One region of the Rhizobium sp. BG4 genome, then DNA from elsewhere that is predicted to be linked to it. Evidence: riboswitches for the same ligand, from Rfam matches in the RefSeq annotation. Region 1 holds a riboswitch; each other region holds the start of a gene.

Region 1 (10,473 bases):
GCGTCGGATCCCAGAAGGATTCGCTCATTAGCATGATGACATCAGGCTTTTCGCGCGGGCCGGCGAGATATCCGTAGTTGCGGGCAGGGATCGCATCCAGCGCTTCGGTATTCAGCCCGGCCGGAGCCGCGACATCGGCCATCGGCACGTTGAAGATGAAGGCCAGGATGAAACCGTTGCTGCGGTAGTTTTCCTTCTGGTCCCACATCATCGGCACGACCTGCAGGCGGTCGCGGATATAGGAATATTGCGAATAATCCATCAGCGAGCCGAAGGCGGCGATAACGGGCAGGCCGAGGCAGAGGCGGCGCAGACGCGCCTGGCCCGAGAGCTTCGGGAAGGTGCGCCAGGCATAGCGCCAGCCGAAGACGATGCCGGCACCGAGAAGCGCGATACCGATGACGAGGGCGACCGCGGTGAAGGGCCGGTCACGGACCATCACCGGCAGAAGTTCCATGATCTGGCGGGCAAACAGGATATCCGACGGATAGAACGGGTCGGAGAGATAGTGCTGCTTCTGGTTCGAGACGAAAGCCGGGATCAACACCAGCGGCACGACGATCAGTGCGGATTGATGGCGGCGGCCGAAAGCGGCGTCCAACGTCAGCATCAGGATGGTCAGCATCGCCACCGTGGTCATGCCGGGGCGGGCCGTCGAGGTCAGGAAATCGCCGACATCGGCAAGCGTGCTGCGGGCGATCCATTCGACGGCGATGACGCTGAGCAGCGCGATCGACAAGGTCAGCGCGACGCTGAGGACACCGCGGGCAGCCGGAGAGCGGACATTGGAGCCGAGACCAGTGGAAAGCAGCACCATTCTTCTGGCCTGCGCGGACTTCATGACCGATGCGATCAAGGCGGACTCCAATGTCATTCCCGCCGATTTCGCGGCGTCATAAAAACTTCATCGAACTGTCACATGCCCGCCATGAACGCTAGATGAACCATTAATGTTTCCTTGCTTTTCCCTGGGATTTGAATTTTCCGCGTATCAGACACTGCCGCTTTTCATGGCGGAGCACGTTGCGGGGCGAGGACGCGCGCGCTAAATAAATGACATGACACAGGAAAACGCTCCCTTGAACACGCTCCGTATCGCCGTCGCGCAGCTGAACCCCACCGTAGGCGATGTTGCAGGAAATCTTGCGAAAGCCCGCGAGGCACGCGCCGATGCGGCACGCCAGGGCGCGGACCTTCTGCTTTTGACGGAGCTCTTCATTTCGGGCTATCCGCCAGAAGACCTGGTGCTGAAGCCGGCCTTCCTGAAAGCCTGCCAGAAGGCGGTCGACGATCTTGCTGCCGATACGGCCGATGGCGGCCCGGGCGTCATCGTCGGCTTCCCCCGCCAGGGCGAAACCGGGCGGCACAATTCGGTTGCGGTCATCGATGGCGGCAAGATCCTGGTGCTACGCGACAAGATCGACTTGCCGAATTACGGCGAGTTCGACGAGAAGCGCGTCTTCGACGAAGGCTCGATGCCGGGGCCGGTGAATTTCCGTGGCGTCAGGATCGGCGTGCCGATCTGCGAGGAGATCTGGAACGATCTCGGCGTCTGCGAGACACTGGCCGAAAGCGGCGCTGAAATCCTGCTGGTGCCGAACGGCTCGCCCTATTATCGCGGCAAGGTGGACGTGCGCCACCAGGTGGCGCTGCGCCAGGTCATCGAGACCGGCCTGCCGCTGATCTTCGCAAACCAGCTCGGCGGCCAGGACGAACTGGTCTTCGATGGCGCCAGCTTCGCCTTTAACGGCGACAAGTCGCTAGCCTTCCAGATGAGCCAGTTCGAGCCGGCGCTTGCGGTCACGACCTGGAAGCGCGGCGAGAACGGCTGGCGCTGCAGCGAAGGGCCGATGTCGCATGTTCCGGAGAAGGAAGAGGCCGACTACCGCGCCTGCCTGCTCGGCTTCCGCGACTACGTCAACAAGAACGGCTTCAAGAATGTGGTGCTCGGCCTTTCGGGCGGTATCGACTCGGCGATCTGCGCGGCGATTGCCGTCGATGCGCTCGGCGAGGAGCGGGTGCGCACCGTCATGCTGCCCTACCGCTACACATCGGAGGATTCGCTGAAGGACGCCGCCGATTGCGCCAGGGCGCTCGGCTGCCGCTACGATATCGTGCCCATCGAGGAGCCGGTGAAGGGCTTCACTTCGGCGCTGTCGGACCTCTTCGAAGGCACAGATAGCGGCATCACCGAAGAGAACCTGCAGAGCCGCGCCCGCGGCGTCATCCTGATGGCGATCTCCAACAAGTTCGGCTCGATGGTGGTCACGACAGGCAACAAGTCGGAAATGTCTGTCGGTTACGCCACGCTCTACGGCGACATGAACGGTGGCTTCAATCCGATCAAGGACCTCTACAAGATGCAGGTCTATGCAATCTCGCGCTGGCGCAACGCACATGTGCCGCCGGATGCGCTGGGTCCATCGGGCGTCGTCATCCCGCAGAATATCATCGACAAGGCACCCTCCGCCGAGCTTCGCCCGGACCAGAAGGACCAGGATTCGCTGCCGCCTTATCCAGTGCTCGACGACATCCTCGAATGCCTCGTCGAGAAGGAAATGGGCGTCGACGAGATCGTGGCGCGCGGTCATGACGTCGCTACCGTCCACCGCGTCGAGCATCTGCTCTACCTCGCCGAATACAAGCGCCGCCAGTCGGCGCCGGGCGTGAAGATCACCAAGAAGAATTTCGGCCGTGATCGCCGCTACCCGATTACCAACCGGTTTAGGGATCGCAGTTAGCGATCGTTAACCCGATCAACCGAAAGCTGCTGACTTCCGCATTCTCCCGCGTTTCTATCGTCAGAAACGCGGGAGGTCGTGATCGTGCGTGATACGAAAGTCGCCGTCTTCATCGATACCGAAAACCTGCCGGCGCGCTCGGCGGGTGAGATCATCGACATAGCCTCGGGCTACGGGCGCCTGATCGAGCGGCGCGCCTATGGCGACTTCACGCGGGAGGCTGCGCAGCCGTGGGTCGCGGCCGCCGGAAAGCATGCGCTCAGTCTACAGACGGCGGTCAGCTCCCAGTCGGGCAAGAACGGCGCGGATATCCTGCTTGCCGTCGATGCGATGGAATATCTAGGAGCTTCGGCAATCGATCTTTTCTGCATCGCCAGCAGTGATCGTGACATCGGCCATCTGGCGACGCGTATCCGAATGCGCGGCAAGCAGGCGATTGGGCTTGGTGCGCCGAATGCTTCCAGGCTGCTGCGCGAGTCGTTCGACGATTTTTTCGAGCTGCGTCTGCTAGAGGCGCCGGCGAACCTTCCGGCTCTGGCCAAGGTCGTGGCGCTGCAGCCATCGCCCAGCATCCGGCCCTATATCGCGCAGGCGCTGCAGACTGCCAAGCTGAGGGAGGAAGGCTGGCTCGATATCGCCGAGCTCGGCACCCTGCTGCGGCAGGTCTATCCCGACTTCAAGGCGCAGCATTTCGGCGCTCCGAACCTCAGTTCGCTTTTGAAGCGATGCGACTTTATCGAGACACAGATGCATGGCACAAACCGCATGCAAATCAGAATGAAGCGGAACGGCGGATAGCCGGACCGCCGTACAATGCGGGAGGCATGCATGCGCAGTTCGGTCGAGATCTACAATATCCGCACTGGCCAGAGCCGGGTGGTTTTCCAGACGGAGCAGCTGATCGAGGCACCGAACTTTTCGCCTGACGGGCGCTATCTGCTGCTGAACGGCGACGGGTTGCTCTACCGCTTGTCACCGGATGGTGAGGGCGGGCTGAAGCAGGTCGACACCGGCTTTGCCGCCGCCTGCAACAACGATCACGGCATTTCGCCCGATGGAAAGCGGTATGTGATTTCCGATAAGACGGAATACGGCAAATCCTGCATCTATACGCTTCCAGCGGAAGGCGGGGCGCCGAAGCAGGTGACCACCAATCTTCCGTCCTACTGGCACGGCTGGTCGCCCGACGGCAAGGAATTGGCCTATTGCGGTATCCGCGACGATATCTTCGACATCTACACGATAGCGGTCGATGGCGGCGCGGAGCGGCGGTTGACGCATGGCGAGGGGCGCAATGACGGGCCGGACTATTCCTTCGACGGGCAGTGGATCTATTTCAATTCCAGCCGCACCGGGCTGATGCAGATCTGGCGCATCCATCCTGACGGTACCGGGCTGGAGCAGGTGACCCACGACAATTACGGCAACTGGTTTGCGCATCCGGCACCTGCTAACGACAAGGTGCTGATCCTCTCCTACGATCCAGATGTCTTCGATCACCCGCGCGACCTGCATGTCAGGCTGCGGCTGATGGACATGGATGGCGGCAACCTGACGACGCTGTTCGAACTGTTCGGCGGGCAGGGCACGATCAATGTTCCCTGCTGGTCACCGGATGGTGATGAGTTTGCCTATGTGCGCTATTTCCCGGCCTCTTGATAGGCTGCTGAAAAGCGGGCATGACGGTCGTGTCAGGTGCCCGCCATGGCGGGAGAATCGGGAATCCGGTGGAAGACCGGAACGTGCCCAACGCTGTAAGGCTGACGCCTGCCGCATCATGCCACTGGGTGATCCCGGGAAGGCTGCGGCGGGCGGATGACGCCAAGTCAGAAGACCGGCCTGGCATCATAGACTGATCCCGCGCGGACGGCGGGTCGGTTGCGTTGTTGGGGATTTGACGATGCGACCCTTGAGCGGGGATGCGCTGCAGCGCGCATCCGCTTTTTCCGGTGACGAGCGCGATGCCGTCTACCGGGCGATCAAGACCAGGCGCGATGTGCGCGACCAGTTTTTGCCGGATCCGGTACCCGAGGATGTGCTGATGCGGCTGCTTTCGGCCGCGCATCACGCGCCGTCGGTCGGCTTCATGCAGCCGTGGAATTTCATCGTCGTCGACGATGCCGCTGTGAGGCGGCGGGTGTGGGAGGCGTTCGATCGGGCCAACCATGAGGCGGCCGGGATGTTCGATGGCGAGCGGCAGGCGACCTACCGGTCGCTGAAGCTCGAAGGCATCCTCAAGGCGCCGCTCGGCCTCTGCATCACCTGCGATCCGACGCGCAGCGGCGAGGTGGTGCTGGGGCGTACGCATAATCCGCGGATGGACAGCTATTCGACCGTTTGCGCAGTGCAGAACCTGTGGCTCGCAGCGCGGGCCGAAGGCGTCGGCGTCGGCTGGGTCAGCATCTTCCATGAGAACGAACTCAAGGAGATCCTCGGCGTGCCCGCGCATATCGAGATCGTTGCCTGGCTCTGCGTCGGCTATGTCGACGAGCTCTACCGGGAGCCGGAACTCGCCGTCAAAGGCTGGCGGCAGCGGCTGCCGCTCGAGGAGCTGGTCTTCCGCGATGGCTGGGGCCGCCGCTAGGACCGGTCGACGTTCAGTCTATGCCGGTTAGTTCTGCTGTTGCTGCTGCGGCTGTGGGCCTGATGTTGCCGGGTTCTTCAGATCGATGCTGCCTTGGTCGCCTGCGAGGAATTGCGGGCCGACCTGGCGGACCTTGCTATTTTGCGGCTCATAGGGCCGGTCGGGGACCTGCACCTGTGGCGCGGCGGGCGCAGGAGCCGCCGTTGCCGGCGGTTTGGTGGTGATCGTCGTGATCGAGCCCTTCGGCGGCGGCGCGCTGGCGGTCTGGTTTTTGCGCATCTGCTCGTAATAGGCAGTCAGATTGCAAGTGCAGGACGACTTTTCGCCGGGAGCGCGGTTCTTGTAGGCGAAGGCGTTCGGCATGGCGCCGTAGCGGGCGCCCGTTGCGGCCGAGACCATGTTGGCGGCGTCGGTGTTCGAAACGTCCTGATAGAAAAGCTCGGTCTCGATGCCGGGGCACATTTTCGAGCAGGTCGAGGCATCGCGGCTGAAATCGATCGAGGTGGCGTTGGTGCTGATCGGGAAGAAGCCGCCGTCGCAGGTGCGCACGCACATGGTGCTGACATGCGACATCATCTCGCCGCGCGGCACGCCATATTGCGTGTTGCCTTCCTCGCCATTGCCGAGCGGGATGAAGGTATCGCCGCGCATCGCCTGTTCTTCAGTGCTTGGCGCCGGTTCATAGGCGCGCTCGTCCGGTTGATAGCCCGGATCGTCGTTGCAGCCGTTGTCGTCGAGGGCGGCCATCAGCTGGCGGCGTTCGTTGATATCGCTGCCGCCGGATTCGCGCAGCTGGTTGCGGCGGTCCTGGAGGTAGTGGATGTTGTCGATCATCCGCGCTTCGGATTCCTGCAGGTCGCTGCAGTAGCCGGCATTCTCGCCGCCGATGACGACCATGCTGTCGACGGTGCAGCCGTTGCTGCGCAGGTCGTTGCGCAGCTTGCGAAGCTCAAGGTTCTGCTCGGCTATGGCGCTTGCATATTGGCGGATTTCCGGGCCGTTGCCGATCACCTGCGGCAGGTCGGCAAGACGGCCGCGCAGATCCTCGCAGATCGCACTCGTTTGGGCCGCCGCGGGCGCGGCAGCCGCAAGGAAAAGGGCAAGGGTCAGGCTTCGGCGTTTCACGGTATCATCCCGCAGCATAGTCAAACCGGAAGCGGCAGGGCATTTGCCGCATCCATCCTGTCTAGCTGCCTTCCGTTAACAAGCTAACGAAGGAATTCTAACGCATTTTTCCGATCGACCGCAAATTCACGCCGGCTGCTGTGCCTCGACGACGGCCAGAGCCGCCATGTTGACGACGCCGCGCGAGGTGACCGAAGGCGCCAGGATATGAGCCGGGAGCGCCGTGCCGAGCAGGATCGGGCCGACATGTAGGCCGTCGGTCATCGACTTGACGACGCCGAGTGTGATGTTGGCCGCATCGAGGTTCGGGAAGACCAGAAGATTGGCTTCGCCGTGCAATGTCGTGGATGGCATGACGCGCTTGCGGATCTCATCGGCAATCGCGCTTTCGCCATGCATTTCGCCATCGACTTCGAGATCAGGCGCTGCATCGCGGATCAGCTGCAGGGCGCCGCGCATCTTCGTGGCGCTCTCGCTTTCGCGCGAGCCGAAGTTGGAATGCGAGACGAGGGCGGCGCGCGGCGTGATGCCGAAGCGCTTGATTTCCTCGGCGGCAAGAACCGCCGATTCCGCCACTTCTTCGGCGCTCGGATTGAACGTCACGTAGGTGTCGGTGAAGAACGTCGCGCCGCGCTGCGAGATCAGCAGGCTGAGCGCCGAGAAATCACGGACATCCTTGCGCTTGCCGATGATCTGGCGAACGTCGCGCAGATGCTTCTCGTAGCGTCCCTCAAGACCGCAGATCAGCGCATCGGCCTCGCCGCGGCGAAGCGCCAGCGCACCGATGACGGTGGTGTTGGTACGCACGATGGTGCGCGCCGCTTCCGGAATGACGCCGCGGCGGCCGACCAGCGACAGATAGAGATCGACATATTCGCGGAAGCGCGGATCGTCTTCCGGGTTGATGACGGCGAAATCGGCGAGCGGACGGATACGCAGACCGTAGCGCTGCAGACGGGTCTCGATGACCTGCGGACGGCCGATCAGGATCGGTTCGGCAATGCCTTCTTCGATCAGCACCTGGGCGGCGCGCAGCACGCGCTCGTCTTCACCTTCCGAGAAGATGACCCGCTTTTTCTCGGCAGCCTTGGCGGCGGTGAAGATCGGCTTCATGACGAAGCCGGAGCGGAAGACGAAGCGGTTCAGCTGGTCGAGATAGGCGTCGAAATCGGTGATCGGACGGCGCGCGACGCCGCTTTCGGCCGCAGCCTTGGCGACGGCGGGCGCAATGCGCAGGATAAGGCGCGGATCGAAGGGCGACGGGATCAGGTAGTTCGGCCCGAAGACCGGCGTCTCGCCGGAATAGGCGCGGGCGGCGACATCCGACGGCTCTTCGCGGGCGAGACCGGCGATGGCGCGCACGGCTGCCATCTTCATGGCTTCGTTGATCTCCTCGGCGCCGCAATCCAGCGCGCCGCGGAAGATGAAGGGGAAGCAGAGAACGTTGTTGACCTGGTTCGGGAAGTCCGAACGTCCGGTGCAGATCATCGCGTCCGGGCGGGCGGCGCGGGCGAGTTCCGGCATGATCTCCGGTGTCGGGTTGGCGAGCGCCATGATCAGCGGCTTTTCTGCCATCTGCTCCAGCAGTTCCGGCTTCAGGACGCCGGCGGCGGAGAGGCCCAGGAAGACATCGGCGCCGCCGATATTTTCGGCGAGCGTGCGGGTGTCGCTCTTCTGCGCATAGACGGCCTTCCACTGGTCCATCAGGACATTGCGGTCCTGATAGACGAGGCCTTCGATGTCGTGGACCCAGATGTTCTCGCGCTTGGCGCCGAGTTCGACCAGGAGGTTGAGACAGGCAAGGGCGGCGGCACCGGCGCCCGACGTGACGATCTTGACGTTGCTGATCGACTTGCCGGCCAGTTCCAGGCCGTTCAGGATCGCGGCGGCGACGATGATCGCGGTGCCGTGCTGGTCGTCATGAAAGACAGGGATGCGCATCTTCGCGCGCAGCTGCTGCTCGATCTCGAAACATTCAGGCGCCTTGATGTCTTCGAGGTTGATGCCGCCGAAGGTCGGCTCCAGCGAGGCGACGGTCGAGACCATCTGCTCGACGGTCGAGGCATCGACCTCGATATCGAAGACGTCGATATTGGCGAATTTCTTGAAGAGGACGGCCTTGCCTTCCATGACCGGCTTGGACGCGAGCGGGCCGATATTGCCGAGGCCAAGGACGGCGGTGCCGTTGGAAATGACGGCGACCAGATTGGCGCGCGACGTATAGTCGGCAGCGGTTTCCGGATCATCGCGGATTGCCAGGCAGGGGGCGGCGACGCCCGGCGAATAGGCGAGCGCCAGGTCGCGCTGGTTGCCGAGCGGCTTGGTTGCCTGGATTTCGAGCTTGCCGGGGCGGGGATAGCGGTGGAAGAACAGCGCCTGTTCGTCGAGAGTTCCGCCTGTCAGGTTCTTCTCCGTCTTGGATTTGTCCTGATTATCCATTGCCTTCTCCAATGCCGCAGTCATGTCGTTTGAAGACTTCTCCATACAACAATCGGCGTGGCTGGACAGTGAGAATTTGAGCTCAAAAGCGGAAAACTCTTATGCCCGCGCCATGCGTCAAACAACCGCGCTGTCATCTTCCTGAAACACGAGTCTGGTTTTGGAAGGCCAGATGAACGATGGGGCATGGGCAGGAAGCCTGTGAAGGATAATATGGATACGCGCCACTTCCGTACGCTCTTCATTTCCGATGTGCATCTTGGTTCGAAGGCTGCCAAGGCCGATTTTCTGATCGATTTTCTGCGTTACCACGAGGCCGATACGATCGTGCTCGTCGGCGATATCGTTGATGGCTGGCGGCTCAAGCGCAGCTGGTACTGGCCGCAGGTCTGCAACGACGTGGTCCAGAAGCTGCTGCGCCAGGCGCGCAAGGGCACGCGTGTGGTCTATATCCCCGGCAATCATGACGAGTTCCTGCGCGACTTCCCCGGCATGCATTTCGGCGGCATCGAAGTCGCCGAGCGGATCATGCATGAAGGCGCCGACAGCAAGAAATATCTGGTGCTGCATGGCGACGAATTCGACGTCGTCGTGCGTAATGCCCGCCTGCTCGCCTATCTCGGCGATTGGGCCTACGACATGGCGATCCGCATCAACATCGTGCTGGCCGCCATCCGCCGCCGCATGGGCATGCCCTACTGGTCGTTCTCGGCCTGGGCGAAGCTGCAGGTCAAGCACGCCGTCAATTTCATCGGCGAGTTCCAGCGTGTCGTCGCCGACGAGGCCCGCAAGTGCGGCGCCGATGGCGTCATCTGCGGCCACATCCACCATGCCGTCATCGAAGAGATGGACGGCGTGCGCTACATCAATACCGGCGACTGGGTCGAGAGCTGCACGGCGATTGCCGAGCATGAAGACGGTACTTTCGAGCTGATCACCTGGAATGCCATTGCCAGCACCGAGCCCGTCACGCTGAAGCTGACGCACCAGCCCGAGCGCGCTCCGCAGGCTGCCTGATTTTCAACCCGCCATATTGCAAGACCTTTAGCCGTTGCCTCCGGGCAACGGCCCTATTTATTTTTTAAAACGTTTCAAATGGGCTATTTCTCGCCATAGTCGCCCCTAGGTTGATGTGTTAGGCAACGCACAGTTTCCTGCAGGTCCACCATGATTCCCGCCCAGAATGCCTCTGTCGATGAGGGGGCTCCGCCGCGTTTCCGGCTGCTCAGCGCCCTATCTTACTGCGCCCCGCTGATCGTCAACGGTGTGGCTCTTCCGTTCTTCCCCGTCTGGCTTGCGGTTCACAAATTCACCGATCACGAGATCGGCGTCATCCTTGCCGTGCCGATGGTGGTGCGCGTGCTCGTGGCGCCCATCGTTGCCATGTACGCCGACCGGATGGAGGAGCGCGCCGACGTTCTCCTGTGGTCGGGCGGGCTGTCGCTGCTGACGGCGATTGCGCTCTACTGGACGACGACATTCTGGCCGGTCCTGATCGTCTACAGCATCCAGGGCGCCACCTTCGCGCCCTATGTGCCGATCGTCGAATCGATCGTCATCTCCGGTGTCCGGCGCTGGGGACTG
Region 2 (10,473 bases), on a different replicon from region 1:
TTCATCCGCTCCATGTTCATCTGGTCGGCGGTGAGCCTTGTCATCTCCTTCACCTACATCTTTGCCATCCTGCCAGCGGTCAATTCCTATGAGCTCCTAGTCGTGGCCTTCGCCCCGCCATTCCTGCTGCTCGGTCTTCTGATCACCCGTCCGCAGTTCAACATGCTGGCAATGCTGCTCTCGGTGAACAGCGCCTCCTTCATTGCCCTGCAGGATCGCTATACGTCCGACTTCACGACTTTCACCAATGAGGCGATCGCAGCCCTTGCCGGCATCGGCTTTGCCCTCGTCTGGACGCTGATCGCAAGGCCGTTCGGCGCTGAACTTGCCGCCTGGCGGCTGGTGCGTGCTGGATGGAAGGATCTGGCGGAAACGGCAGCCGGTGAGCGGCGCACCGATCACGAGCGGCTTTCCGGACGTATTCTCGACCGCCTCGGCCAACTCGTTCCGCGCCTTGCCGCGGTCGAAGACCGGGAGCTGAAGAAGGTCGACGGCTTTGCCGATGTCCGTCTCGGCTTCAACGTCTTGATGCTGCAGACGAAGCGGAAGGAACTGAGCGGCGCGAGCGCCGTCTCCATCGGCCGCGTGCTGACAGGCGTTTCCGATTTTTACCGCTCGAGGCTCGACGCCGGTCAGGCGATCGATCCGCCCGATATGTTACGGGCGACGATCGACGACAGCCTGGGAACGATCGCCCATGAACAGGCGGAAACCCGGGACAATATCGATGCGCTGGTTGGCCTCCGCCGCGCACTCTTCCCCGAGGCGCCGCCACCCGAACATTGGCCCGCGCCCGAAACCATCCCCACCCCTCTTCAGATTGCAGCCGAGTAAACTGTCATGCCTGCCGAATTCGATCTTTATGGCGTCTATGTGCCGCGCCTCCTCGTTCTCATGGTGCTCTCTCTTCTTCTCGTGATGATCGTCCGCCGCGGACTGAGCTGGCTCGGCGCCTATTCGCTCGTCTGGCACCGCGGCCTCTTCGATCTCTCCCTCTATGTGCTGCTCCTTGGAGCGGTCTCCTCTCTGACACGCTGGTACTTCGCATGAACACGCTGAAATCAATCTCCCGCCTGATCGTCACCCTCGCCTTCGTTGCCGCTGCCGCCTATGCCGGCCATGGCCTCTGGGTGCATTACATGGATGAACCCTGGACGCGCGACGCGCGCCTGCGCGCCGATGTCGTCGGCATCGCGCCCGATGTGTCCGGCCTCGTCAGCGACGTCGCGGTCAAGGACAACCAGTCGGTCAAGAAGGGCGACATCCTCTTCCGCGTCGATGGCGAACGTTTCAAGATTGCTCTCGCTCAGACCGAAGCGGCCCTCGAAGGCGCCAAGGCGGCCCTCGAACAGGCGCGGCGCGAGACCGAGCGCCAGGAGCGCCTCGGCGACGCTGCTTCCATGCAGCAGAAGGAACAGGCGCGCACCGCCGCCGACCAGGCCGAAGCCACTTACCTCCAGGCCGTCGCCAACCGCGATCTGGCCCAGCTCAATCTCGACCGCTCGGCCGTCAAGGCCACCGTCAACGGCACGGTCTCGAACCTCAGCCTGCGCCCGGGCGACTACGTGACGGCGGGAACGGCGAAGGTCGCGCTCGTCGATACGGATTCGCTGCGCGTCGAAGGCTATTTCGAGGAAACCAAGCTGCCGCGCATCCATGTCGGCGACAACGTCACCATCCATCTGATGGGCCATCGCCAGACGCTGGAAGGCCATGTCGACAGCATCGCCACCGGCATCGAGGATCGCGAGCGCACGTCAGGTACCGGCCTGCTTGCCAATATCAACCCGACCTTCAGCTGGGTGCGCCTGGCGCAGCGCGTTCCCGTCCGCATCAATCTCGACAAGGTGCCGGATGACATCAAGCTGATCGCCGGACTGACGGCAACGGTCGAGGTCGGCAGCCATAGCGCCGACCTTGCATCGCTGAACTGAGGCTCCTCAGAAGTCCCAGTCCTCATCTTCCGTAGCCACCGCCTTACCGATGACGTAGGACGAGCCGGAGCCGGAGAAGAAGTCGTGGTTCTCGTCGGCATTCGGCGAGAGCGCCGATAGGATCGCCGGATTGACCTTGCAGGCTTCCGGCGGAAAGAGCGCTTCATAGCCGAGGTTCATCAGCGCCTTGTTGGCGTTGTAATGCAGGAACTTCTTGACGTCTTCGGTCAGCCCGACGCTGTCATAGAGCGCCTCGGTGTATTTCGCCTCGTTGTCGTAGAGCTCCAGCAGCAGATCGAAGGCAAAGTCCTTGATTTCCTGGCGGCTTGCCTCCGGCAGGCGTTCGACGGCGCGCTGGAATTTGTAGCCGATATAGTAGCCATGCACCGCTTCGTCGCGAATGATCAACCGGATCATGTCGGCGGTGTTCGTCAGCTTGGCGCGGCTCGACCAGTACATCGGCAGATAGAAGCCGGAATAGAACAGGAAGCTTTCGAGGAATACGCTCGCGACCTTTTTCTTCAACGGATCGCCCGAAGCATATTGCTCCATGATCAGCGCCGACTTCCGCTGCAGGAATTCGTTCTCCTCCGACCAGCGATAGGCATCGTCGACATCCGGCGTCAGGCAGAGCGTCGAGAAGATCGACGAATAGGAGCGCGCATGGACCGCTTCCATGAAGGAGATGTTGGAGAGCACCGCCTCCTCATGCTGGGTCGCGGCATCGGCCATCAGCTTCACCGAGCCGACGCCGTTCTGGATCGTGTCGAGCAGCGTCAGCCCGGTGAAGACGCGGATGGTCAGCTGCTGCTCCTCGGGCTTCAGCGTCGCCCAGGAGGGGATGTCGTTCGATAGCGGCACTTTTTCCGGAAGCCAGAAGTTGCCGGTGAGGCGGTTCCAGACCTCGAGATCCTTGTCGTCCTCGATGCGGTTCCAGTTGATGGCGCGGATGCGGCTGATTGGTTTTACGGCGATGTTCATAGTGTGCCCTTTGGAAGGAATTCATCTGTAGCCCCCTCATCCGCCTGCCGGCACCTTCTCCCCGAGGGGAGAAGGGATACCGCGGCGGCGTCTCGCTCAACATCCCCCTCTCCCCCGGGGAGAGGGCTAGGGTGAGGGGGCCGCTTGCTCAGAACATTAAAGCTGAGGGATCACAGCGTGCACGACACACACCCCTCCACCTGCGTGCCCTCCAGCGCCATCTGGCGAAGGCGGATGTAGTAGATGGTCTTGATGCCCTTCTTCCAGGCGTAGATCTGCGCCTTGTTGATGTCGCGGGTCGTCGCGGTATCCCGGAAGAACAGCGTCAGCGACAGGCCCTGGTCGACGTGCTGGGTAGCCGCCGCATAGGTGTCGATGATCTTCTCCGGCCCGATCTCGTAGGCATCCTGGTAGTAGTCGAGATTGTCGTTGGTCATGAAGGCGGCCGGGTAATAGACGCGGCCGATCTTGCCTTCCTTGCGGATCTCGATCTTCGAGACGATCGGGTGGATCGAGGAGGTCGAGTGGTTGATGTAAGAGATCGACCCCGTCGGCGGCACGGCCTGCAGGTTCTGGTTATAGAGACCACCAGACATGACCGCTTCCTTCAGCGCCAGCCAGTCTTCCTGCGTGGGGATTTCGATACCGGCATTTGTGAACAGGTCGGCAACCGTCTGTGTAGCCGGTTTCCATTCCTGCTCGGTGTATTTGTCGAAATATTCGCCGGACGCATATTTCGAATTCTCGAAACCCTTGAAGCTCTGGCCACGCTCGACCGCCAGCCGGTTCGACGCACGAATGGCGTGATAGGTCACCGTGTAGAAATACATGTTGGTGAAATCGACGCCCGCTTCGGAGCCGTAGTGGATCCGCTCGCGGGCGAGATAGCCATGCAGGTTCATCTGTCCGAGACCGATGGCGTGGCTTTCGTCATTGCCCTTCTCGATCGACGGGACCGAGGAGATATGGCTCATGTCGGAAACCGCCGTCAGCGCCCGGATCGACGTCTCGATCGTCTTGCCGAAATCGGCCGAATCCATCGCTGCCGCGATATTCAGAGAGCCGAGATTGCAGGAGATGTCCTTGCCCATATGCTTGTAGGACAGGTCGTCGTTATATTCGCTGGCCTCGCTGACCTGCAGGATCTCCGAGCAGAGATTGCTCATGGTGATGCGCCCGGCGATCGGGTTCGCCTTGTTCACCGTGTCCTCGAACATGATGTAGGGATAGCCGCTCTCGAACTGGATTTCGGCGATCACCTGGAAGAAGTCGCGTGCCTTGATCTTCTTCTTGCGGATGCGGCTGTCGGCCACCATCTCGCGATACTTTTCGCTGACCGAGATCTCGGTGAAGGGCACGCCGTAGACGCGTTCCACGTCATAGGGCGAGAACAGGTACATGTCCTCGTTGTTCTTGGCGAGCTCGAAGGTGATGTCGGGGATGACGACGCCGAGCGACAGCGTCTTGATGCGGATCTTCTCGTCGGCATTTTCGCGCTTGGTATCGAGGAAGCGCATGATATCGGGGTGATGCGCATTCAGATAGACCGCACCGGCCCCCTGCCGCGCGCCGAGCTGGTTGGCGTACGAGAATGCGTCTTCCAGGAGCTTCATCACCGGAATGATGCCCGACGACTGGTTCTCGATATGCTTGATCGGCGCACCGGCCTCGCGGATGTTGGTCAGCGACAGCGCCACGCCGCCGCCGCGCTTGGAAAGCTGCAGCGCCGAATTGATCGAGCGGCCGATCGATTCCATATTGTCCTCGACCCGCATCAGGAAGCAGGAGACGAGCTCGCCGCGCTGCTTCTTGCCGGCATTGAGGAAGGTCGGCGTCGCCGGCTGGAAGCGCCCGGAAATGATCTCGTCGACCATATCGCGGGCGAGCGCCTCGTTGCCGCGCGCCAGCGCCAGCGCCACCATGCAGATACGGTCTTCGTAGCGCTCCAGATAGCGCTTCCCGTCGAAGGTCTTCAGCGTGTAGCTGGTGTAGTATTTGAAGGCGCCGAGGAAGGTCGGAAACCGGAATTTCTTGGCATAGGCGTGATCGAAGAGATCGCGGACGAAATTGAACGAATACTGGTCAAGCACCTCCTGCTCGTAATAGCCCTCGGTCACCAGATAATCGAGCTTCTCCCGGAGGTTATGGAAGAAGACGGTGTTCTGGTTGACGTGCTGCAGGAAATATTGCTTGGCCGCCTGCCGGTCCTTGTCCAGCTGGATCTTCCCCTCGCCGTCATAGAGGTTCAGCATCGCGTTCAGCGCGTGATAATCCAACGCGGCATCAGCGGCCTGCGCCTTCAAGGGGCGCTCGAGAACTGCCGTGTCCAAAATCGTTCCAATCCGTGTTTGACATTGGCGACGTCGTCGGCCGTGCCGAGAAGCTCGAACCTGTAGAGGTACGGCACCTGGCATTTGCGCGAGATGATGTCGCCGGCGAGCCCGTAGGTCTCGCCGAAGTTGCTGTTGCCCGCAGCGATCACGCCGCGAAGGTTCGAACGGTTTGCCGCATCGTTCAAGAAACGGATCACCTGTTTGGGAACGGCCCCCTTGCCGCCCTCGCCGCTATAGGTCGGGACGACAAGCACATAGGGCGACCCTGCCTGCAGGGTCTCGCCGGTAATGGGGATGCGCTGCGCGGGAAGGCCGAGCTTCTCGACGAAACGATGGGTGTTCTCCGACCGGCTGGAAAAATAGACGATCTCGCCCATCGCGGCAGCCGATCAGGCGAGCGCGCTGATCATGTCAGGGCGGAAGCCCGCCCAATGCTGCTCGCCGGCGATGACGACGGGCACCTGGCGGTAGCCAAGACCCTGTACCAGCTCGTAGGCAGCGCTATCGGTGGAAACGTCGATGATCGTGTAGTCGATGCCCTGGCGGTCGAGGGCGCGGGTGGTCGCGGTGCATTGGACGCAGGCGGGCTTGCTGTAGACGGTGATGCTCATTGTGAAAACCTCGTGACTGGAAGGCATGGGATATCGCTCGGACATCCGCCGATGTCCGCGCTTGGGAAGATCGAAATGGAAGGCAGCCGTTGCCGATTGCCGGGCGTCAGCAGCCCGTCATTCGCGCCGGTATGATCTGAAACTCAAAGACATAAGACTTCACCCCGAAGTGGCTCATGCAGGACACACCGGAGGAAGCGAAGAGCCGCATCATGCGCTCACCTCATCGCTCGCCAGCCGGACACCCCGCCCGTGGACGTTTTTCGCTCAAGGCAGGTCTCCTGGCTTGCGGATCATCACATTCATCCCGGCCTTCCCGGGTCTTCATGACCCAGTGACCCGAAATGGGACAGATGCTCGCCGCTTACAGTTGCGGGGGCAGCTCCGGCATTGTCCCGCCTTGCAGCGGGTCTCACCGAATTCCCGTCTTAGCCCACGATCCCTACGAATCGCGAGAACCTCGAACACTAGATATAGTACGCGAGTCAAAATCAGCGTCAATAATTTGTTTGCCAACAGCACTGAGGAAAGTGGGGAAATCCGGCGAACATGGTGAATGGGGAGTAAACGCAGCCTTTGTATCAAGGCCGCCCACTCCCCTCCCGCGATCAATCCGCAGCCGAAAATCGATATGCGGTGCCCTGCCGCTCGGCATAGCCGACACCGGGATAGGCCCAGTGGTAGCCGAGCAGCTTGAGCTTCTCGCCGGCGGCGCGGTCGAGCACCATCTTGCGGTTTGCGAGCGCGATCTCCGGCTCGGTGTCGAAGCCGAAGTGCCAGTCCGGGTGCTCGAAGAAGACGACATTGCTGGTTGCCGCATCGCCGGTGATCAGCAGATTGTCGCGGCCGCGAAGCTCGAGCGAGATATGGCCGGGCGTATGCCCGCGCGTGCTGACCGCCTGCATGCCGGAGACGATCTCGTCGCCGGGCTTTACCAGCGTCAGGCGATCCCTGACGGCGTTCAGATCACGCTGGGCGCCACGGGCAAAGCCGTGAAGCGCTTCGGGCATGTGGATCTCGAAATCCTTGTCCGTCCAGAAGGCCCATTCCGCTTCGCTGACATAGTAGTCGGCATTCGGATAGAGCAGCGTTCCGTCGGAATTGACCGTGGCGCCGGAGTGATCGGGATGAACATGGGTGAAGATCACCTTGGTGATCGCTTCAGGGTCGATGCCGGCGGCCTTCAGATTTCCTACGAGGCGGCCCGCGGTATCCTGAAAGCGCGTGCCCGATCCGTTGTCGACGAGGATCAAATCCTTGCCGGACCGGATCAGCGGAATGTTGACCTGGAAAGGAGCGGCCGTCGCATCGCCGCCGATACGGCCGAGGATGGCGGGGCGATCCTCCGCCGGCGTATCCGGCAGAATGATCTGGTCCGGCAGCATGATGAAACCATCGCTGAAGACGGTTATGTCGAATGCACCATGTTCGAAGCTGTAGGGCTTGGTTTCGGTCATGCGGGTCATCTGAACATCCTCCGGTTTCGGTGTAAGGCAGGGCGGCGCCGGGATCGATGGCGCCGCCCGCGACAGGGGTTACGAACGGGCGAATTCGAGAAGATCAGCGTTCAGCTGATCCTTGTGGGTATCCGTCAGGCCATGCGGCGCACCGGGATAAACCTTGAGGATCGCGTGCGGGATGAGCGTCTTGGAAGTACGCCCGGCGGCATCGATCGGCACGATCTGGTCGTCGTCTCCATGCACGATCAGCGTCGGCACGTCGAACTTCTTCAGATCCTCGGTAAAATCGGTCTGCGAGAAGGCGACGACGCTGTCGTAGGTGTTCTTGTGGCCGCCCATCATGCCCTGCATCCAGAAGCTGTCGATCATGCCCTGCGAAGCCTTGGCACCCGGACGGTTGAAGCCGAAGAACGGGCCGCCGGCGATATCCTTGTAGAGCTGCGAACGATCCTTGAGGCTCGCTGCCTGGATGCCGTCGAAAACTTCCTTCGGCAGGCCGCCCGGGTTCTTGTCTGTTTTGACCATCAGCGGCGGCACGGCGGAGATGAGGCCGGCCTTGGCGACGCGGCCTGTGCCATGGCGCCCGATATAGCGGCTGATCTCGCCGCCGCCGGTCGAAAAGCCGATCAGGATGATCTCCTTGAGATCGAGCTGCCCGATGAGATCGGAGAGGTCATCGGCATAGTGGTCCATGTCGTTGCCGTCCCACGGCTGGCTGGACCGGCCGTGACCGCGGCGGTCATGGGTGATGACGCGGAAGCCGTTATTGGCGAGATGGAAGGCCTGCGCTTCCCAGCTGTCGGCCGAAAGCGGCCAGCCGTGGCTGAGGATGACCGTCTGGCCCTTGCCCCAGTCCTTGTAATAGATCTCGACGCCGTCGCGGGTGATGATCCTGCTGCCCATGGTCCGTGTTCCTTCGTTGCTCTGGTTGGCCTTCGTTTCGGCCTTGGCTGGGGTTGCGATGGTGGAAAGTGCGGTTGCCGTCGCTGCTGCGCCGAATGCGCCGGCCAGCATGTTTCTGCGGGAAATCATTGCGGTTGCTGCGGTTGCCTGTGCCATTGTCCTGTCCTCCGGTTGGTCTCTCAGATCTCGTCGCGTCCTGTCCGGTGCGCTGGTTGATTTGATAGACCCGCGGGCCTAGGCTCTCGACGGGCGAAGCTGACAACGATGGGGGCGGAATTGACAAAAGCGGCTTTGGACGCGCCGGTGGATATCGGCATCGTCATTTATCCGGGTGCCCTGATGTCGGCGATCTATGGTCTGACCGACATGTTCCAGGTGGCCGGCATGCAGGCGGCCGAGCACAGCGAGACCGCGCCGCAGGTGCGCGTCAGCCACTGGCACCTGCAGGAGGATGGTTCCGTCCGCAAGATGTTCGAAAGCCAGCCCGGCACCGGCGAGAAGCTGATGGCGCTGATCTTGCCGCCAACGCTGAACGACCTGCCGGTCGGCCGCCGCATGGGCGGCCTTCCCGGCTGGATCCGCGCCCGCCACGCCGAGGGTACGACGATTTGCTCGGTCTGCGGCGGCGCCTATCTGCTCGCAGAAACCGGGCTCGCCTCCGGCCGCACGATCACCACCCACTGGTCGCATCAGGAGCTAATCGCCAGTCGCTACGGCGATGTCGGCGTCAATACCGACAAGCTGATCATCGACGAGGGCGATATCATGACTGCCGGCGGCATGATGGCCTGGATCAATCTCGGGCTGAAACTCGTAGACCGGCTGATGGGCTCGAGCGTCATGCTGGCGACCGCGCGCTTCATGCTGGTTGATCCCGGCGCCCGCGAGCAGAGCTACTACGCCACCTTCTCGCCGAAGCTCGATCATGGCGACACCGTGATCCTGAAGATCCAGCACTGGCTACATGGGACGAACGTGAAAGGATTGACGCTGCTTGCCATGGCCGAGCGCGCCGGGCTTGGCGAGCGCACCTTCCTGCGCCGCTTCCAGAAGGCGACGGGCATCAATCCGACCGAATACTGCCAGCGCCTGCGGATCGCCAAGTCCCGCGAGTTGCTGGAGCGGTCGCATATGACGATCGAGCAGGTGGCCTGGCAAAGCGGCTACGAGGATCCGAAGACATACCGGAAGGTTTTCAGGAAGATTCTCGGCCTTTCGCCGGCCGAATACCGCATCCGCTTCTCGCTCGGCCGCGGCCAGCCGGCAGCATTGCCGGCCTAGTTTCTCAGCTCAGGAGAGAAGCATCGAGGACGGAGCGCTGGTCTCGACCGGCGCCTGCAGCTTCTGCGCCGCGAGCACGACTTCGACGCGATTGCGGGCGTCGAGTTTCTGCATCAGCAGCGTCATGTAGTGCTTGACGGTCTTCTCGCTGATATCGAGCATGCTGGCGATTTCGCGGTTGGTCTTGCCCTGCAGCAGGTAGTTGACGATCTGCTCCTCGCGGGCGCTGAGCCGCTTCTGCATCTGCGCCTTGCGGCGGATTTCCGCCGTCTTCATCGACAGGATGACCTTGGTGGCAAAGCCCGGCGTGATGAAAGTGCTGCCGTCATGGACGGTCTTGATCGCCTCGTAGAGATCGCGTGCCGTGCTGCCCTTCAGCACATAGCCGCAGACGCCGAGATTGAGAACCTGGATCGCCGTGTCGATATTGGCGGTCGCCGTGAAGACCACGACCTTGGTGCCTTCGTAGTTCTTCTGGATCAGCTCAAGCGCCGCCAGCGTGTCGCCCGGCATGCTGAGATCGGTGACGAGGACATCGGGACGATGCTCCTCGACGATCTTCAGGGCGTCGATGGCATTCTCCCCGCGCGCCGTGACCCGGAGGTCATCCTTAGCGGAGTAAAGATTAACCAGTCCATCCAGTAATATTGGATGATCATCTACGAACGCGACCGAGATAGACATGATGACGAATAACCCCCTCGTCTTTCTATCCAACAGCTCTAATGTAATCAGAGCAAAACATAAAGCTGGATTTTAATGCTTGGTTAACTTCATCGTATTTGTGTCTATGCCACATCTATGCTTATAGCTACCTATCAATTCGGCTAGTTCCGGCTCAATGGGCGGCGGCATCCGCCTGCTGCAGTTCCAGCGTCATCGCCAGCACCATGCCGCCATCCGGGCGCTTGCCGATGGTCAGCGACCCGCCGAAGCTTTCGATGCGCTGGCGAAGGCCGTAAAGGCCCAT
Region 3 (10,473 bases), 140 kb from region 1:
CGATGCCGTAACCCGCCTCGCGCAACGCCTTCAGCACCTCGACGGTCCCGGCGGGCGTATCGAGCCCCACGCCGTTGCCGAGCCGCCCGTCGCGGTTCGGATAGTTGGCCATCACAAGCGCGACCCGCCGCTCTGCCGCCGTCTTGCGCCTCAGCCTCGCCCAGTGGACGGCAAGTCTCGCCGTATAGCGCATCCGCCCGGCATCCGGCTCGCTGCCGACGATATTGGCCTCGACACTGGCATCGTAACGCGCCGCCGCCTTGAACGAGACGGCGCGCGACAGCACCCGGCCATCGACTTCGGGAAGCGCGACGTTCATGCCGAGATCGCGGGCCGAGAGACCTTGCGATGAACCGCTCCATGCCTCCTTCGAGGATGCCGAGAAGATCGCCTGCAGCACGACGGCGCCGCTGGCTTCGAGGATTGTCGGCTGGCGGTCGGCACCTGGCGCGGAGACCGCAAATCCTGTTGTGTTGACGACGATATCGGGCGCGGCGGCAGCAAAGACGCTTTCGAGAATGCCGGTGGAAACCGGGTCCTTGAGGCTGTAGGCAAAGACCGGGAGTGGCCGCAGGCCTTCGGTTGCCAGCGCCTCGATCATCGCTTCGATCGGCTTGGTTTCGCCGCTCTGGACGAGGGCTCGGTAGAAGCTGATGGCGGCGATGGGGGCTTCGGTCGAGAGTGGGTTACCCCCCTCTGTCCTGCCGGACATCTCCCCCACAAGGGGGGAGATTGGCTGGGCTCGACCGCTCGCTTCAACCTGCATTGTCTGGGAGGAAGCGCGCCGCGAGTCGATCTCCCCCTTGTGGGGGGCTCGCAGAGCAGGTCGAGACCCGTGGCTCGACCCCGGCCGCCTGGCAAGGCAGAGGGGGGTATCGCGGACAGCAGCCGATCCGAAAGCGCCCGCCACTCCTCGACACCAACAACACCCCGCCCCGGCCACCATATCCCCGCCTTCATCAACGGAGCAGCCGCACCCGGCTTCTCTCCACCGGCAACCATCGCCGCCGCATAATCCAGAAACCGCCGCGAATTCTCGTCGCCGCCTTCGATCAGATAGGACCAGAGCGCATTGAGATCATCGAGATCGACATTGGAGAATGGCGTCAGCCCGGCATCCGGCTTGGAATCTCCGGGCAGCACCGCAATCCGCGCGCCACTGAGGGCTGCGCAGGCATGCAGTGCCTCCAGAGCATAGTGAAAATAGCTCGCTCCCCCGAGCGCCCGGACGATAATCAGCTTTGCGTGCCGCGCCGTCCGCTCGACATAGGCATCGACGGACATCGGGTGTTTCAGGCTCATCAGGCTGGCGACGCGCAGCGTCAGCGGATTGCCGCCACCCTGCCCATGAGCGGCGGCGATTGCCGCAAGCTCCGTGTCCGCCGCAGAAAGGAACAGGATGTCGCCGGGTGACTGGCCGAGATCGGTCGCCTCGTCACCGTCGCTGATCGTTCCTTTCTGGGCGAGGAGTAGATGCATGGATCAGACCAGCGCCTCGATCGCCTTGCGCACGGCAGCTTCGTCCATATCGTGCAAGCCGATGACGACGAGGCGCGTGCCGCGGGTTTCGCCCGGTGCCCAGGCACGGTCGAAATACTGGTCGATGCGGCTGCCGACAGCCTGGATCTGCAGGCGCATCGGCTTGCCGGAGACATCGGCAAAGCCCTTCAGGCGCAGCACGTCATGCTCTGCGATCACGCCCTTCAGCTTCTCGATGAAACCGGCGGGATCGGCAAGCGTGCCGAGCTCGACGACGAAGCTGTCGAACTCGTCGTGGTCATGCGGCGTGCCGTCCTCGTGCTCCAGCTCGTGATGGGACTTGCGGTTGGCGATGTCTTCTTCCGTGCCGATGCCAAGGCCGAGCAGAACGCTTGCCGGGACATCGCCGTTCTTCGCTTCGATCAGCGCAGGTTTGCGTGAAATACGCGACGCAACCTCGTCGCGGACACGGATAATGCCGGCCGCATCGAGCAGGTCGGTCTTGTTGAGAACGATCAGATCGGCGCAGGTCAGCTGATCCTCGAACAGCTCCTCGATCGGGCTTTCGTGATCGAGGGATTCGTCCTCGACGCGGCGCGCCTCGACGGCATCATGGTCGTCGGCAAAGCGGCCGGCCGCGACTGCGGCGCTATCGACGACGGTGATGACGCCGTCGACGGTGACTTCGCTGCGGATGTCCGGCCAGTTGAAGGCGGCGACCAGCGGCTGCGGCAGCGCCAGACCCGAGGTCTCGATGACGATGTGGTCGGGGCGCTGATCGCGCTCCAGAAGCTTGGTCATCGTCGGAATGAAATCGTCGGCGACGGTGCAGCAGATGCAGCCATTGGTGAGCTCGATGATATCGTCCTCGGTGCAATTTTCAGCACCGCAGCCCTTCAGCACGTCGCCGTCCACGCCGAGATCGCCGAATTCGTTGATGATCAGCGCGATCTTCTTGCCGCCGGTATTGGAAAGCAGGTTGCGGATCATCGTCGTCTTGCCGGCCCCGAGGAAGCCGGTGATCACGGTTGCGGGGATCTTCTGCTGGTTCATTCGTTCAACCCTTCATCTTCAGCGGCAGGCCTGCCGCGATAAAATACACGTCCGCGGCGGAGGCCGCGATCATCTGGTGCAGCCGCCCGGCATGGTCGCGAAAATCCCGCGCCATCCGGTTTTCGGGAACGATCCCGAGGCCGACTTCATTGGAAACAAGAACGAGCCGCGCCTTCGCCTTCGGCAGCCAGGCCGCGAGCGCGGCACTTTCCGCCGCCACATCGCGCTCGTCCATCATCAGATTGGTAACCCAGAGCGTCAGGCAATCGACCAGGATCGCCCGCCCCTCGCCGTCGATTGCCGCAAGCCGCTCGGCAAGCTGCAGCGGCTCCTCATGCGTCTGCCACGACGGCCCGCGATCGGCCCGATGCTGCTCGATCCGCGCCCGCATCTCCTCGTCCCACGCCCGCCCTGTCGCCACATAGTGACGTTCGAGACCGGTGTCGGTGATGAGATTTTCAGCGAAGCGGGATTTGCCGGACCGGGCGCCGCCGAGGATGAAAGTCGCACTGCTCATGCGAAGGCCACCGTGCTGGGGCACATATCTCTCGGTCTTCCCTCATTCCTGTGCTTGCCACAGGAATCCAGCCACGGCGCGTCGGCGCCGTGAATGAATCGCAGCAACAAGGAAATGAGTCTCCCGTGCCCAAGGACTTGGGCACGCTGGATTCCTGTGACATCCCGTGGGCGCAGCCCTAAGGCCACAGGAATGGGGGAACCCCTCTGAGGCGCCGCATATAGCGACATGAAAATTCTCGTTTCAGCCATGACAACCTCCGTGCTGGCAGCGGGCGGGAATGCCCAAAGGGCTCTTCGCCCGGCACAGATGGCAGGTCTCCTGGCTCGCGGCTTCAGGCCCCGACAGGGACGGCCGAAAGGCCATCCCTGATCGTGCCAGCGGATCTTCCTCGCCTTCCCGGCTGCATTCTCGTGAAAAGGCGGACGATTCGTAGAATTAGAGGCGTCCTGCCCCGGCTGATCACGATGCATTTCCAGTGGCTTTTCCGATGCGCGTCAGCCATTGCCCTGCTGCGGAATGCAGCGATCAGGCAGCGGTGCCGATGCACCGGATGGAAGACCCTGACCGCTCTACAGTCGCGGGGTCGGCTGTGATGAAGGCGCCCGGCTTGGGTCCGCCCCGTCACATTCCCTTTTCATCCCGAGCGGCAACCGCCGCCCCGGAACCATCCGTAATTGAAAGCATCGTTAGGCGTGCGGCCATGCGAAGTCAATCGATGCCAGGGCAATCCAAACAGCCCGCTCTTAACCCGACTGAGTCTACCAAACAGATAGTCTATTAAATTCATTGACTTAAGTCGATATTTCGCTTGCGACCGCCTCGCTTTTGCGGCAATTGCTCGCGAAATCATGCGGCGCAAAAAGCGCGCTTCCTTGATCCTGCATTCCATCGCCTAGTTCTGTCATCATGCTCACGAAAACCGACATCGGCCGCCTGGCGCGGCGCCATCTCAAATTCGATATGGCGCGGCTGCGCGCCCTAGCGCGCCAGAATGAAATGGGCATGGTTTTCGCGGGCGGCGCTGTCGGCATCATCGCTGGTTGCGCGGTGACCGGCATGAGCCTGATCTCGCGCGAAATGCACAGCCTGATTTTCGGCATCAGCGATGTCGACCGCCTGAGCTCGTCCGAGATCGACAACAAGCTGCTCCTGCTCTTGGCGCCGATCTGCGGCGGCCTGCTTCTCGGCCTGCTGCTGTTCATCCTCAGCAGAACGCGCAAGAAGCCGATGGTCGACCCGATCGAGGCGAACGCGCTGCATGGCGGCCGCCTGTCGCTGACCGATAGCGTGATCGTCGCGATCCAGAACCTGATCTCCAACGGCTTCGGCGCCTCGGTCGGCCTCGAGGCCGGCTATACGCAGCTTGCGGCCGGTCTTGCCTCCAAGCTCGGCCTGAAGCTGCAGCTGCGCCGCGCCGATCTGCGCGTGCTGGTCGGCTGCGGCGCGGCCGGCGCCATCGCCGCCGCCTTCAACGCGCCGCTGACGGGCGCCTTCTACGCTTTCGAGCTGATCATCGGCACATACACGATCGTGTCGCTGACTCCCGTCGTCGTTTCCGCCCTGCTCTCGACGCTGATCGCCCGCCTGCTTGCCGGCAGCGACTTTACCATCGATGTCGGCCAATTCGGCAGCGTCGTTCCAGCCGACTACGTTCCGGCGATCCTGCTCGGCGGTTGCTGCGCGGGGGCCGGCATCCTGATCATGCAGGGCGTCTCCTTCATCGAGGAACTGGCGCGAAAGAGCTCGGTGCCGACCTATGCCCGCCCGGCGCTCGGCGGCATCGTCGTCGGCCTGCTGGCGATGATTTCGCCGCAAGTGCTCTCGGCAGGCCATGGCGCCCTGCATCTCAACCTGTCGCACCAGGTGGCGATCCCGGCGCTGATCGGCATTCTGCTGTTGAAATCCTTCGCCTCCGCCGTATCGATCGGCTCCGGCTTCAGGGGCGGCCTGTTCTTCGCCTCGCTGTTCATGGGCGCCCTGCTCGGCAAGCTCTTCGCCTATTCGGCGCCGTTCTTTGCACATGCGTCACTGACACCGGAGGTCTATGCCGTCGTCGGCATGAGTTCGCTCGCCGTCGCCATCATCGGCGGACCGTTGACGATGACCTTCCTGGCGCTCGAGATCACCGGCGACTTCCCGATCACCGCCCTGGTGCTCGCCGCTGTCATCACATCCTCGCTCGTCGTGCGCACCACCTTCGGCTACTCCTTCGCCACATGGCGCTTCCATCTGCGCGGCGAAAGCATTCGCAGCGCCCATGATGTCGGCTGGATCCGCAACCTGACGGTCGGCAAGCTGATGCGCGCCGACGTCAAGACCGCCAATGTCGCGACCTCCGTCGAGGAATTCAAAAAGACCTTCCCGGCCGGTTCGACGCAGCGCGTCATCCTCGTCGATGATACCGGGAAATATGCCGGCCTCGTCCTCGTTCCCGAAATCCATTCCAATCCGATCGATACGGATGACGAGGGCAAGGGCCTGGAGAGCTTCATCCGCTACAAGAACGACTTCCTGCAGCCGCAGATGAATGCCAAGCAGGCCGCCGCGATCTTCGACAAGACCGAGAGCGAAGCGCTGGCCGTGCTCAACAATCTGATCGAGCGCAAGGTCGTCGGACAGCTCAGCGAAAGCCATACGCTGCGCCGTTACACGGAAGAACTGGACCGCCGCCGCCGCGAGGTCTCTGGCGAAATCTAGCCGAGCAGCCGCTGCAGCCAGTCGCGGTCGAGATGACGCTCCAGCTCGGCCGCCACGGCATCCAGCGCCCTGTCGACGCTTTCGGCATAGCTTTTCCGTTCGCCTGCGAGACCGAAGCTTTCTAGCAGTCGCGAGCGGTAGGCATCGCTCGAAAACAGACCGTGCAGATAGGTGCCCATCACCCGGCCATCGGTGGAGATCGCACCGTCAGGTAAGCCGTCGATTTGGGCGGACGGGCGGTCGCAATCCGCGCCTTCCGTCACGCCCAGATGGATCTGATAGCCGGAAAGCGGCGTGCCATATTCGGCGGAGACCGCGCGGCTGTTGCGCACGACCTTTTCCGGCGCCATTACCGTCTCGACGTCGAGAAGGCTAAGCCCGTCCGTCTCAGCCGCACTGCCCTCGATGCCGAGTGGATCGTGAACCTTGCGCCCAAGCATCTGGTAGCCGCCGCAAATGCCGATCACCCGCCCGCCACGCCGCATATGGGCCGCGAGATCGCGGTCCCAGCCGGCTGCGCGGAAATCCGCGAGATCGCTGATCGTCGACTTCGAGCCCGGCAGAACGACGAGAGCGGCATCGTCAGGAAGACGGTCGCCGGCCTTTACGAAGACAAGCTCGACATCCTCTTCCGCGCGGAGCGGATCGAGATCATCGAAATTGGCAATCCGCGGCAGCACGGGTACGGCGACCTTCAGCGTCGCCGATCTTCCGCGCGCTAGCTTTTCGAGAACGACGGAATCTTCGGCCGGAAGACCACCAGCCGCCTTCAGCCACGGCACCACGCCGAAACACGGCCAGCCCGTATAGCGCCCGATCGCGGAGATCCCGTCATCGAAGAGCGAAACGTCACCGCGGAACTTGTTGATGATATAGCCAGAGATCATGCCGCGATCCCGCTCATCGAGGATCGCATGCGTTCCAACCAGCGAGGCGATGACCCCGCCGCGGTCGATATCGCCGACCAGCACGACCGGCACGACCGCCCGCGTGGCAAAGCCCATATTGGCAATATCGCCCGGCCGCAGATTGATCTCCGCCGGAGATCCCGCGCCCTCGACGATGACGAGATCGGCGCCTTCGGAAACCGTCGCGAAGCTAGAGAGAACATACTCGAGCAGCTGCGGTTTCAGGCGCTGGTAGTCGCGCCCCTTCGCCTGCCCCCAGACCTTGCCCTGCACGACGATCTGGCTGCCATTCTCCGATTGCGGCTTCAGCAGGATCGGATTCATGTGAACGGAGGACGGCGTGCGTGCGGCGAGCGACTGCAGCCACTGCGCCCGGCCGATCTCGCCGCCGTCATCGGCGACGGCAGCATTGTTCGACATGTTCTGCGGCTTGAAGGGGCGAACGGTCAGACCGCGATTGGTCGCCAGCCGGCAGAGCCCGGCGACGAGCACCGTCTTGCCGACATCCGATCCTGTTCCCTGCAGCATGATGGCTCTGGTCATGGATGACGCCTACAACGCGTTGCCGCGCGAGGTCAACGGCAGGTCCCTAAACGCGAAAACCGCGCCAGCCGGGAGCCGCGCGGTTTGCCGTAAAACTCTGGCGTATCGCCCATACACGGCGAAACTCGTGCTCTCCGGGACGCAGAACCTGATCCGGAGAACCGGCGGTTTGTCCCCCGCCGTGGTTACACTGATAGCGCGACATTCTTACCGGAGAGTTATTGAGCTCTTAAGCAAAGATGAATTTCGACCTTTTTTGAACTTTTATTGACCGCGACGCGAAACGCACTCCTGCACTCACCTAACGGAAAGCTGCGTGAACCCGTAATATTAGCCGATACAAATCAAAGATTTAGCCCAGAAAAATTCAACCTGAGAAGTTGATCTCAACCTTTTCGGCATTACCATCGGCAAAATAAAAAATCACAAGTGGAACAAAGGAAGCGCAGATGAAGGCCGCATTGAGAATGCTGTTCCTGTCAGCCATGGCCTGGGCCTGCGCTTCAGCTGCCGTAGCGGCAGGTTGCGGCGCGGTGACGATCGCCGAGATGAAGTGGGGGTCGGCTGCGATCGCTGCCAATTTCGACAAGATCATCCTGGAGGCCGGCTACGGCTGCAGCGTCGAGATCGTCCCCGGCGATACCATGCCGACTTTCGCATCCATGGATGGCAAGGGCACGCCCGATATCGCGCCCGAGCTTTGGGTCAAGGGCGTCGAGATCGAGCTCTCCAAGGCGATCGCCGCCGGGCGGCTGGTCGAGGGCGCCGAGATCCTCGCCGATGGCGCTGTCGAGGGCTGGTGGATCCCGAAATTCGTCGCCGACGCCAATCCCTCGATCAGGACGATCGAGGATGCGTTGGCAAGGCCCGATCTGTTTCCCGATGAGAACGACCCCGCAAAAGGCGCGGTCTTCAACTGCCCGACGGGTTGGAGCTGCAAGATCACCACCCAGAACCTGTTCAAGGCCTACTATGCCGAAGCCAAGGGCTTCAACCTGATCAGCGCCGATACGCCGAAAGACCTGGACGCCTCGATCGCCGATGCCTTCGAGCGCAAGCGCGGCTGGCTCGGCTACTACTGGGCGCCGACCGCCCTCATCGGAAAATACGACATGATTCGCCTCGGCATGGGCGTCCCCTATAGCGAGATGGAGTGGAACACCTGCACGGCAGTCTCCGGCTGCGCCCGCCCGCGGCGCAATGCATACCCGACCTCGCAGGGCGTCACCGTCACCACGAAGGCCTTTGCCGATCGCGCCGGCCCGGCAATGGACTACCTGCGCAAGCGCAGCTGGGATAACGGCACGATCAACGACGTCCTCGCCTGGCAGGACGAGCACAGCGAAAGCAGCCGGAACGCCGCCGTCTACTTCCTGGAGAACTATCCGCAGCTCTGGACCACCTGGGTTCCCGAAGAGATCGCCGCACGGGTCAAGCGCGCGCTCTAAAGCGCTGCAAGCTTCGCGAAGGCCAGAGCGGGCAAAAGGAAGAACCGATAACGACCGCGCCTCTGTTGCGCGCCAAAACGATTTTCTTGAGGTACCCGATGACCCCAGCCGCTTCCTTCCCCGATCGCGAAACCGTTGCACAGAAGTTTGCCGGCGCCAGTGACGCCGACAAGTCCTATATCGAACTGCTAATGGAAAACGTCGCGCAGGACGACAATCTGGTCGACGGCCTGCACCGCTATCTCGATCTCTCCGCAGAGAGCCGCTTCCTGAATTCGCTGAAGCTTGAGACGACGGGCACATGGATCGGCACGGCTGCACCTGCCCGTCTTCAGATCCGGCTGATGGAGGCCGCCAAGTCGAGCCAGCATCCGGCCTATCAGGCCTTCCGCAATGGTCTCTCCCGCTCCGGCGGCCTCGAAAAGGCTTATCCGGCAGCCAAGATCTGATCGTTAATGGCGCGCCGCGCGGTCAACCGAGCGGCCGGCATCCTGCGTGGCGTTGACGGCGTTGGCCGTATCGCGGCCCATGCCGCGGATCGTGTTGCCGCAGGAAGACAGGGCGAGCAGAAGCAGGAAGGCAGCACCGATTTTGGCTGTCGTCGTCATTTTGGAAATCCTTTGCAAATATGACCTCTCCGAAGCGGCGGGCGCCGCTCCGGGCGATTAACGCGCCAAGGCCAAAAAGGTTCACGCCAATAATGGCTTAGGCGGCAGCAGCCTTGGCTTTTTCTGCAAAGGCATGACGGATGCTGTCGGCAACCGCCTGCATCGGACCGGAAAGCTGCGATGCCGTCAGCAGCCGGATTTCGAAGGAGCCAAGTTCCGGCAAACCTTCCTGAGCGCCGAGGATCACCATGTCTTCGCTGACATAGGAGCGCGGCAGCGGCGCGATCGCCAGATCGGACACCACGGCAGCGCGCTGCGCCATCGTGTGACCGCTGAGATAGGCGACGCGATAGGGCCGCTTGTTGCGCTCGAGCTGCGCCAACGCTTCCTGGCGCCAGATGCAGCCCTCTTCCCATATCGAGATCGGCAGCGGCTCCTTGCGATGCGCCGTGCCGCACTTGGCGCCGGCCCAGACGAGCTTCTCGCGATAGACGATCTCGCCGCCGGTCGGGAAAGGCCTGGTCGCGAAATTGACGAGCGCCAGATCGAGGCGCTGCTCTTCCATCCGCTTCTTCAAGCCGATGCTCATGTCGATCGTCACATCGACCATGATGCCGGGGTAGCTCTCGGCAAAACTCTTCAGAATGCTCGGCAGCAGCCGCTCGCCGATATCTTCAGGCGCGCCGAGACGGACGACGCCGCTAAGTTCGGGCATGATGAAGCGCGAGACGGCCTCGTTGGAGAGCGCCAGGATATTGCGCGCATAGGTCAAGAGCAGCTCGCCATGCTGCGTCAGCGTCACCGAGCGCGCGTCGCGCATGAACAGCGTCGCGCCGAGCTGTTCCTCGAGCTTCTTGATCTGCATGGAGACGGCCGACGGCGTCCTGAACACCGCTTCGGCAGCCGTCGAAAAATTGCCGGTTTCCGCGATTGCCACGAAGGTGCGCAGAACGTCGTTATCGAGAAGCGGGATAGGCCTGCGAAAGGGCATCGTCATCGGCGCATCTTTCAATTTTTCTGAATTTAAACACCATATCATTTCGTTTGTTTGAAAGTCAATCGAACCTTATATTTTACTCATGGCTGAAACACGAACACAGGAGGCCATGATGACTGACACTGTACAGACCGCAATTGATGCCTTCTTCGCGCTCCGCTCGCGGCAGATCCAGCGCACCGCCTGGAACAACACGATGCGCCAGATGACGGCCCTGCCC

What was found. A riboswitch is a leader RNA that binds a small molecule or an ion and turns the genes downstream of it on or off. The one in region 1 is predicted to bind cobalamin.
Region 2: another riboswitch for cobalamin. It lies ahead of nrdH (glutaredoxin-like protein NrdH); the one in region 1 lies ahead of bluB (5,6-dimethylbenzimidazole synthase).
Region 3: another riboswitch for cobalamin. It lies ahead of cobU (bifunctional adenosylcobinamide kinase/adenosylcobinamide-phosphate guanylyltransferase); the one in region 1 lies ahead of bluB (5,6-dimethylbenzimidazole synthase).

Annotation. Positions count from the first base shown of each region.
Region 1 covers NZ_CP044125.1:3,747,765-3,758,237, forward strand. Annotated here, with positions in the region: gene F2982_RS18755 (LTA synthase family protein) at 1-856, opposite strand, end outside; gene F2982_RS18760 (NAD+ synthase) at 1,059-2,741, shown strand; gene F2982_RS18765 (NYN domain-containing protein) at 2,826-3,539, shown strand; gene F2982_RS18770 (PD40 domain-containing protein) at 3,570-4,400, shown strand; cobalamin riboswitch at 4,418-4,599, shown strand; gene bluB (5,6-dimethylbenzimidazole synthase) at 4,642-5,325, shown strand; gene F2982_RS18780 (DUF2865 domain-containing protein) at 5,353-6,450, opposite strand; gene F2982_RS18785 (NADP-dependent malic enzyme) at 6,577-8,889, opposite strand; gene F2982_RS18790 (UDP-2,3-diacylglucosamine diphosphatase) at 9,103-9,906, shown strand; gene F2982_RS18795 (MFS transporter) at 10,057-10,473, shown strand, end outside.
Region 2 covers NZ_CP044126.1:1,325,234-1,335,706, reverse strand. Annotated here, with positions in the region: gene F2982_RS26285 (FUSC family protein) at 1-834, shown strand, start outside; gene F2982_RS26280 (DUF1656 domain-containing protein) at 841-1,050, shown strand; gene F2982_RS26275 (HlyD family secretion protein) at 1,047-1,934, shown strand; gene nrdF (class 1b ribonucleoside-diphosphate reductase subunit beta) at 1,941-2,915, opposite strand; gene nrdE (class 1b ribonucleoside-diphosphate reductase subunit alpha) at 3,086-5,245, opposite strand; gene nrdI (class Ib ribonucleoside-diphosphate reductase assembly flavoprotein NrdI) at 5,215-5,625, opposite strand; gene nrdH (glutaredoxin-like protein NrdH) at 5,638-5,859, opposite strand; cobalamin riboswitch at 6,113-6,337, opposite strand; gene F2982_RS26250 (MBL fold metallo-hydrolase) at 6,468-7,325, opposite strand; gene F2982_RS26245 (alpha/beta hydrolase) at 7,395-8,378, opposite strand; gene F2982_RS26240 (helix-turn-helix domain-containing protein) at 8,499-9,503, shown strand; gene F2982_RS26235 (response regulator transcription factor) at 9,513-10,187, opposite strand; gene F2982_RS26230 (ATP-binding protein) at 10,342-10,473, opposite strand, start outside.
Region 3 covers NZ_CP044125.1:3,604,857-3,615,329, reverse strand. Annotated here, with positions in the region: partial or broken gene cobN (cobaltochelatase subunit CobN) at 1-1,479, opposite strand, end outside; gene cobW (cobalamin biosynthesis protein CobW) at 1,483-2,532, opposite strand; gene cobU (bifunctional adenosylcobinamide kinase/adenosylcobinamide-phosphate guanylyltransferase) at 2,537-3,049, opposite strand; cobalamin riboswitch at 3,343-3,736, opposite strand; gene F2982_RS18085 (chloride channel protein) at 3,959-5,749, shown strand; gene F2982_RS18080 (cobyric acid synthase) at 5,746-7,200, opposite strand; gene F2982_RS18075 (glycine betaine ABC transporter substrate-binding protein) at 7,650-8,648, shown strand; gene F2982_RS18070 (hypothetical protein) at 8,747-9,097, shown strand; gene F2982_RS18065 (entericidin A/B family lipoprotein) at 9,101-9,256, opposite strand; gene F2982_RS18060 (LysR family transcriptional regulator) at 9,354-10,295, opposite strand; gene F2982_RS18055 (hypothetical protein) at 10,363-10,473, shown strand, end outside.